DNA from 2 places in the Paenibacillus humicola genome. Region 1 is predicted to be linked to the other one. Evidence: predicted binding sites of a transcription regulator. Region 1 holds the regulator's gene; the other holds the start of a gene.
What was found. The regulator NrdR, encoded in region 1, represses ribonucleotide reductase genes. The targets are predictions, from matches to a motif close to AACACNATATATNGTGTT.
Positions count from the first base shown of each region.

Region 2: the regulator NrdR is predicted to act here: its motif matches at 1,951-1,968, upstream of PD282_RS23530 (adenosylcobalamin-dependent ribonucleoside-diphosphate reductase).

Region 1 covers NZ_JAQGPL010000001.1:1,607,765-1,612,187, reverse strand. The annotation lists gene PD282_RS07535 (pectinesterase family protein) at 1-1,379, opposite strand, end outside; tRNA gene PD282_RS07530 (tRNA-Ala) at 2,184-2,259, opposite strand; gene nrdR (transcriptional regulator NrdR) at 2,309-2,788, opposite strand; gene PD282_RS07520 (alpha/beta-type small acid-soluble spore protein) at 2,897-3,115, shown strand; gene PD282_RS07515 (lytic transglycosylase domain-containing protein) at 3,188-3,760, opposite strand; gene coaE (dephospho-CoA kinase) at 3,757-4,353, opposite strand; gene ytaF (sporulation membrane protein YtaF) at 4,386-4,423, opposite strand, start outside.
Region 2 covers NZ_JAQGPL010000001.1:5,127,700-5,132,122, forward strand. The annotation lists gene PD282_RS23530 (adenosylcobalamin-dependent ribonucleoside-diphosphate reductase) at 1-1,922, opposite strand, end outside; gene PD282_RS23535 (MsnO8 family LLM class oxidoreductase) at 2,346-3,356, opposite strand; gene PD282_RS23540 (MFS transporter) at 3,403-4,423, opposite strand, start outside.

The DNA.
Region 1 (4,423 bases):
GCGCGGACGGTCACATATTCGGCATTTTCCGTCCGGTTGTTGCCGGTAACGGTAATCTCCGGCCCTGTCGTGGAGCTCAGCTTAATCAGGTCCGAATCCGTGGACCAGGCGATGGTTTGGTCGGGTGCCCGAGTCGGCGAAACGGAGGCTTTAAGCTTCACGCCCGCATCGCCCGTACGGATCGACTGCGTCCCGTTCGTGATCGCCATTCTGAAAATCAGGTCGCCCTGATCCGCGTATTTCTCCTTCACGCCCGCCGGGTCCCAGTCGTCCGCCGCGCCCGTTGGCGTTGCCCGGAGCAGGTTCCACGGATTAAACGCCAGCGCTTCCTCGTCCGACAGCTCTCTGGACGTATTGTTGGCCGGCTCGCCTTGAAGGCTGTCTACGAATTGCGCCGGGTTGCCGGCGGTGTCCTTCGTATGATAAGTAAGCGAATACAAATTATTTCGGATGATCGGAGTTGTCGTGCCCCATACGTTCGGAGTGGCCGGCGTAAACACCGGTAAGGTGCAGTCGATGAGCGCCACCGGATTCGAAAACCCTTTGTAGAAGCCGACACCGTGATCCGATGTGAATTTTGTATGGATGAATACGACGCCCGATGCAGCCATGACCGGCCCGTAGCCGTGTGCGAAGTGGATCTCGGAGTCCTCCCATACACTGATCGTTCCGCCCCCGAGGAAGTCGGCCGTACCTTCCAGGTAGCAGTTTTTGCAATAGGCGCGAGTCGTTTGCAGGAAAAGAGTATCCAGCCGGCTTAGAAAAGCCACGTTTTCATAGACATGCTTGTCGCCGGACGCTTGCAGCGCAACCGCCTGCGTCTCGACATCCGAGCGCTTTTTCAAGTTTTTACTCGGGTCGCCCGGATACTCATAATCCATGTTCGTATAATTCAGAAACGTAAGATTCTTGGCCGTAAAGCCGTTCGCTTTGACGATGACGACATAACCGTTGTTCGTTTCCGTGTCCGTGCCGGCTCCTTGCTTGTTGCCGCGATTATCGGCCAGGACGACTTTCCGGCGGTCGTCGGTCAGTCCGAGCAGTGTAATGTAGTTCTTGGTGATGTTCAAACCGGTCTCGGTCGGCGTCCCCTGAATATGATACACGTTCGGCATAATGCCGATCACGGTCGGATGCTGCTCGGTCCCTGCGGGAGCGGCTGCATAAGCCGCCTGGATCGTTTTGTATTTCTTCTCTGCGGGTATATCCGCCGGCAGGGAGCCGTCCACGAGGTAATCGTACGTATAGCCGGCCGGTTCTTCTGCCGAAGGCTCCGCAGCGGATGCTTCTCCGTCCGATCCGAACGAAGCCGTGAAGCCAATCAATACGAACGTTCCCAGAACCATTGACAGCCACAGCAAATGGGGTTTTTTTATCATTCCGGCTGAATCTCCTCACTTCATAATTGGATTGGTTTGCTGAACGATCCGCTTGCTGCAGCTGCGGTGCGATCGAGATTTTTTCACCTTCACGATCTCGCAGCAAATCGGTCGTTATATCTTCCTTATTGGACACCCCCCTTCACATTTTAATGCGCTTTCATGATTGCACATTACTTACAGCGCCAACGCTATCGGGACAACGATTAGCTCAGCTCATATAAGGCTTATTCCAGATCGTCCGTCAACATGATGATCTTCTTGGCAAATGAGTATCAAGCCTTACTTATTCGAAGTCGTTGAAATGAAAGACAAAAAAAGAGATGATGCCGTATGGACCATCATCTCTAAGATGCAAGGATTTGCTATGGTAATCATCGTCGCTTGAACGTATTTTATTTTCATGCAGGAGTATTCCTTTAGCAACAGCTCTATCGCAGCCGTGAAAGCCAAGTACAAAATTGGGCAAATTGGGAACCATCATTTTTCTTGATATTGCGGTGTAAGCTTACCGTCCTTATCTACGATGCCTGCCTTATATAAGAACTCTAAGGACTTTCCACGCGGCTCCGCACTAATTTTTTTAATATATTCATCCATACCATCGATATTATTTTCATTTCGGCTGTTGTCATGAGATTCACCTATTTGCTATGAATCCATTTTAACACAAACGAATAATTCGCCTATAGGTTCCATGTTAGCACTACAGTTACTCAAAACCCATGTTTGCATTTTTTCGCACATAGTCTAATCATAAAAAGGCAAAATAAAAACCCTCAGAAGAGGGTGTCATTTCGGTAATGGTGGAGATTAGGGGGATCGAACCCCTGACCTCATCGCTGCCAGCGATGCGCTCTCCCAGCTGAGCTAAATCCCCGTGTTTTGTTGGCGACATGAAAGATAATACCACGCCAGCGGCAGCCATGTCAATCTTTTTTGCCGCCGCTGATCGGATGTCTGGTGAGCAGGTGGTTCAGTTCCTTCATAAACATATCGATGTCCTTGAATTGCCGATAAACGGAAGCGAACCGGACGTAAGCCACTTCGTCTACGGGATACAGCTGCTCCATGACGAGCTCGCCGATTTCGCGGCTTTCGATTTCGGCCTGGGCCGTCGTGCGCAGCTCTTTCTCGACTTCGGAGACGATGACCTCCAGCACCTCGACCGGTACGGGGCGTTTCTCGCAGGCTCGGATCAAGCCGCGCAGCACCTTCTCGCGGCTGAACTCCTCCCGGCTGCCGTCCTTTTTAATGACGATGAGCGGCGTTTCTTCCACCATTTCGAAGGTGGTGAAGCGCCGCGTGCATTTCTCGCACTCGCGGCGGCGGCGAATCGATTTATTTTCGTTCGCGGGTCTGGAGTCGAGCACTTTCGTTCCCGCGTAGTCGCAGTACGGACATTTCATCGTTTTGCAGCCCTCCATCATCTCTTCGAAAAATTCCAGCGAATTCCTCTCATGAAACGGAAACATTCGCACATAATACAGTTACCAACCGCAAGGAGGTGAAAGAAAATGAGCCAAAACCGCAGCAGCAACCAACTGGTTGTACCGCAAGCCAACGCAGCTCTGGATCAAATGAAATATGAGGTCGCTCAAGAGCTTGGCATCGCTATCCCGCAGGACGGTTACTACGGTAACATGGCTACGCGTGATGCTGGTTCCCTCGGGGGTTACATCACTCGCAAGCTGGTCCAAATCGCTGAGCAATCCCTTGCAGGCCAGTTCAAATAATGCCCAAGGCTTAATACCGGAAGCTTCGGTTCAGTCATGAATGACTGACCGGAGCTTCTTCCCGTTTACCGTTTAAAATTCAGGGTATAGCTTCTTATATTTATTATAATAATAAACGACACGCTGTATATAGTGCCGCGTCTCCCCGTACGGAAGCCGGTCGACGGTTTCGATCCGCCCGTCCCACGTGCCGTCGGAAATCCAGCGGTTCACCGCCCCGGGTCCGGCATTGTAAGCGGCAATCGCCGCAATCATATTGCCGCCAAACTGCTGATGAAGCGAATGTAAATACCATGCCCCGATCTCGATGCTGATATCCGCCCGCTCCGACAGCATCGAAGGGGTGATATTTGAAAATTTGCCCTGCTGCACGATCCATTCCGCCGTATCGGGCATCATCTGCATAATGCCGAGGGCCCCTTTTTTCGACTGCAAACCGGTATTGTAATTCGTTTCGACCCGGATAATCGCGGCGACCAAGTGCGGCTCGAGGCCGTAATTTTCCGAGCTGATCCGAATATCGTCGCGGTAATGAATGGGATACATCCATTTGCCGAGCCAATCCGAACGCCAAAACATCAGAGCCAGCAGCGTAAGCACGAGGAGCAGAAACACGCGCTTTCGCACCGGCTTTCCTTGTTTCATGGCAGCCTTTGTTCCCGCCAAAACCGCTCGACCTGACGTTCCGTATCTTCCAGGCTGCCGCTGTTATCGATGACAAAATCGGCCCGCCGTTTTTTCTCCTCGATATCCAGCTGCAGCGCGACCCGTTGTTCCGCCTGCTCTCGGGTTACTCCACTGCGCGCCATCAGCCGCTCGATTTGCTGCTCTCGATTAATATAGACCACCAGTACGGCGTCGTACACGGAGGCTTGTCCCGTTTCGTATAAAAGCGGGATATCCGCTACGATCAGCCCTTTCGGATCCTCTTCCGCATATCGCTCGATCGTCTCCCGCATTCGCCTGCGAATCGCAGGATGAAGGATCGATTCCAGCCTGCCGAGCCGTTCCTTGTCGCCGAATACCACCGATCCGAGCGCGCCGCGGTTCAGCGTGCCGTCTTCGTTCAGCACGGCTTGTCCGAACTCGGACGCGATTTCGGCCAGCGCAGGCTCGCCGGGAAGAGCGACTTCCCGGGCCACCTGATCGGCATCGACGAGCTTCGCTCCGCGCTGGACGAGCATGGCGGAAACGGTGCTTTTTCCGCAGGCGATGCCGCCCGTTAAACCGAGTTTCATCCGCTCACCTCAACCATTCGTGTCAAAAAAATTCACAATAATCTCATCATACCCATTACGATCAGCAAAA
Region 2 (4,423 bases), 3.5 Mb from region 1:
GACAGCACCTGCACGTCGCGGCTGCCGTCGCGGTAAATGGTGACGCCCTTGCATCCGAGCTCGAACGCCAGCTCGTACAGCCGCTTCGTCTCCTCAACCGTAAAATCGTTCGGGCAGTTGGCCGTTTTGGAAATCGAACTGTCGACCCAGCGCTGGATCGCGGCCTGCACGCGGATATGCTCCTCCGCCGTCAAGTCCATGGCCGTCACAAAATAGTCCGGCAGCTCTTCGCCGGGATGCGCTTCTTTCCAGTCCTGCGCAACCTGCACGTACTGCTTGTCGTAGCCGAGCCGGCTTTGGCGGAAATATTCAAAGGCGAAATACGGCTCGATCCCGGTCGACGTCCCGACCATCGTGCCGGTGCTGCCCGTCGGCGCCTGCGTGATGACCGTGACGTTGCGCATCCCCCGCTCCCGCACCGCCGCGGCGACCTCCGGATACGCCTCCGTCATCGCCCGCATGAAGCCGCTCTGCAGGAACGGCTCCGCCTCGAACGCCGGGAACGAGCCTTTCTCCGCGGCGATTTCGGCCGAAGCCAGATACGCTTCGCGCGCGACGAAGCCGTACAGCTTATCGAGAAACGCCAGCGATTCCGGGCTTCCGTAACGGATGCCAAGCCGGATCATCAGCTCCGCCAATCCCATCGAACCAAGGCCGATGCGCCGCTCCTTTTTCTGATTCCGCTCGTTTTCCTCAAAATGATACGGCGTCGCCTCGATGACGTTGTCGAGGAAGCGTACCGACCACCGCGTCACCTTGGCGAGCTCCTCCCAATCGACGTCGTGCCGCGCGGCATCGTAAAACTTGGACAGATTGATCGCCGACAGGTTACAAACACCCCATGCCGGAAGTCCTTGTTCGCCGCATGGATTAGTACTTATTATAGGATTAAAGTACCAACTGTTCGACACCTCGTTGTAATATTCCATAAAAACGACGCCCGGCTCGGCCGACTTCCAGGCCGATTCGATGATCGTGTGCCAGACGTCGCGGGCGCGTACGGTTTTGTAGGGAACGACTCTGCCGCCGCTTCGCCGCCATTTGTCAAGATCGCCGTCCCACCGTTCGTCGTACGCCTTATCCTTCGTATCGGGGAACACGAGCTCCCACTCGAGGTCTTCCTTCACCGCCCTCATAAACGCGTTGCTGACGCATACGGAGAGGTTGGCGTTTGTGACCTGGCCCATCGTCTGCTTGACGGTAATAAAGTCGAGCACGTCGGGGTGCCAGTCGTTCATCATGAGCATAAGCGCGCCCCGGCGGCTGCCTCCCTGCTCGATCAGTCCCGTCGTGTAGCTGAACAGCCCGCCCCACGACACCGCGCCGCTCGAAGAGCCGTTCACCCCGGCGACGACCGCCCGGCGGGGCCGCAGCGAGGAGAGGTTGATGCCGACGCCTCCTCCGCGCGCCATGATTTCCGTCATTTCCGTCAGCGTGCGCATAATACCGCCCCGGCTGTCGTGCGGCGACGGAATGACGTAGCAGTTAAACAGCGTCAGCTCGTCGCTCGCGCCCGCTCCGGCGGCAATCCGCCCGCCCGGGACGAGCTTCCAGTCGTCCAGCGCGAAGCGGAACCGCTCCCGCCACAGCCGGCGCGCTTCTTCCGTCCGCTCGACGGAAGCGATCGAGTCCGCCAGCCGGTCCCACATTTCCTCCGGCGTTCCTTCGATCGTCAGCGTCAGCTTTTCCACCGGAGATTGCACCGTTTGGCCATTCCGCAGCCGGATCGTCGCTTCTCCGCCGTCGACCGCCGCGACCTCCCCGACCTCCTTCACCGGAAACTTCGGGTCGTCCTTCGTCATGACCAGCACGATATCACCCGGCTTCGCCTGCTTCGGATCCGGGTTTTTCCACGCGTAACGGTCCAAAAAGATTTTCTCGCTCAGCCCTTCAAGACGCTTCGTTCCATTGCCGGATGCCATCCCGTCACAACCTCCGTTCCCCTCAATTAACACAATATATAGTTATAAAAATTATTATAACACACAATATATTGATTTGAAACGAACCGCCTGCCGTTAACGGCGGTTTACGCCGGCTGCTGCGGAGCAAGCTTCCTCTTGCTCCCGCGCACGCGGTTTATCGGCCTCGGACGGCCGGTTTTCCTTTACGGAAGCCTGTGAACGATGCCGCGGACATTCATGCGTTATTAGTGTTGCATCATTTTGGAAAAGTAACCGCTGAATATGCAAAGCTTCCCAAAACCGGCGCACAAGCATAAAACGGCAGTCCGAGATGCGAAGAGACGCATTCCGGACTGCCGTTTGGACAGCCTGACCTTATGGAAATCGAGAAATTCGCCGGCGTGCTTTTCGGTCCGCGGATGCCAAGCCGCTTCGGCCGCGTCAGCCCCATAACGCTTCGGCCAGCAGCTTGTACGACCGGAGCCGTTTGCGGTAATCGCCGGTCATCGTCACGACGATGAATTCGTCCGTGCCGTACCGCCGCGACAGCTCCCTTAGCTGCGCCGCCACGTCCTCCGGCCTGCCGGCAAGCAGCCTCCGGCCCTCGGCAGGCCCCCCGGCGGGCGAGTCGCCCGGAAGCGGCGTGGAGTCCGCCGCCGAGTCTCCGGCTCCCTCCGGGCGGAACAGGGCGCCGGCGGACGCGGCCAGCTGCCGCGCCTCCGCTTCCGTCTCGGCGCATACCGCGCCGACCGCGATCATGACGCGGGGCGACGGGCACAGCCGCGACGGGACAAACCCGCCGCGGTAGGCGGCCAGCGCTTCCTCCGCTCCCGCGTCGCTCATGAACTGGCCGAACACGTAGCCGGTTCCGAACTGCGCGGCGTAGCCGGCGCTGCGCGCATTCGTGCCGAGCAGCCACAGCTCGGGCGGCTCGGCGGGAACCGGCCTGGCCGTGACGGGCACGCCCTCGTATTCGTAGCGTCCGCCGACGAGCTCGGTCAAGCTGCGCAGCAGCTCCGGCATCTCCCGGACATGCTCCAGAAAGTTGCCGCTCATCGCCATGCTGACGTGCGCCGTGCCGCCGGGCGCGCGGCCGATGCCAAGGTCGATCCGGCCCGGATACAGGCTCGCGAGCATATGAAACGATTCCGCCACCTTCAGCGGCCTGTAGTGCGGCAGCAGCAGCGCTCCGGACCCGAGCCGGATCCGCCGCGTCCTCGCTCCGACATGCGCGAGCAGCACCTCCGGCGCCGTGCAGGCCAATCCCGGCATATCGTGATGCTCGGCCGCCCAATAGCGGCCGTAGCCGAGTGCTTCGGCTGCCTGGGCGAGCCGCGCGGCCTGCTCCAGTGCCGCGGAAGTGTCCGCCCCGTTCAAGACGGGAACGAGGTCCAGCACGCCGAGCTTCAATGGTTGTCCGTTTGCGATGGCGAATCCCTTCCTTTGCGTCACATAGTTAAACGGCAGTGCCCGGCACCGGACTTATTGAATAAGGCGTTCAGCTTTCCGCCTCCGTCCGCACCGGCTCTTCGGAAAAGTCGCGCATAAACAGCGAAATCGCCACCGATACGGCGAGCAGCAGCACGGGCACGGCGCTGATCAGCACGCGGAACGCCGTCTCCGCATGAGGGCCCGGATTTTCGCCGCTGACATAGCCGAATAGGATGCCGACAATCCAGAAGGCCAGCGCGGAGATCAGCCCGCTCGAGCGGGTGATAAAACCGCTCACCGCCGTATAGATGCCTTCGCGCCGCCGGCCGGTCTTCTCCGCGTCGAGATCGATGATCCGGCTGCTCAGCACGTTCGGAGTGACGAGAAATCCGGTAAGGCCGAAGCCGATGGCGATGCCCGCCGCAATTCCCTCAGCCAGGTTACCCGCGAACCAAAGCGGAACGGCGGACAAGCCGTAAAGGATAAGCGACAGGCGCCAGCTGCGGAATCCGCCGAGCCTGCGCACGATGATATACCAGACGGACACGAGCGGAATGACGGAAACGAAAATGGACGCCATCAGCAGCGAGACCTGGGATTCGGGAATGTGCAGCGCATATTTGGCGTAGAACGGGATGATCGAAGCAAGCAGACCGTTGACCGTCTGCGCGAACGAATTGGCGATGTTGAACAGCCAGAACGGCTTGTTCGTCAGCGTGGCGCGAAACGCCTCAAGCAGCGGAAGCGGCTGCTCCCGCCGCGACTCTTTGTCTTCCTCGACCAGCCGAACGCACAGGAGCATCGCGGCGGCGAACACCAGCGAATACAGGACGGCCATCGGTCCGAAGCCGATCGCACCGAACAAAATCGGCGTCAGCGCGGTGGCGATCAGCAGCGCCGCAATCTGATACGCCTGCTGCACGGCGGACGCTTTCGCCCGCATCCGGTTGCCGCGAAACAGCTCCGGGAAAAGCGCGCCGTAATTGACCCAGAGAATCGTCGCGACGCCCTCGAACAGGATCAGCGCGGCGAGAAACCACCAGAACAGCCCGGTCCCCCGCAAGCCAGGCGGCACGGCGAAAATCATG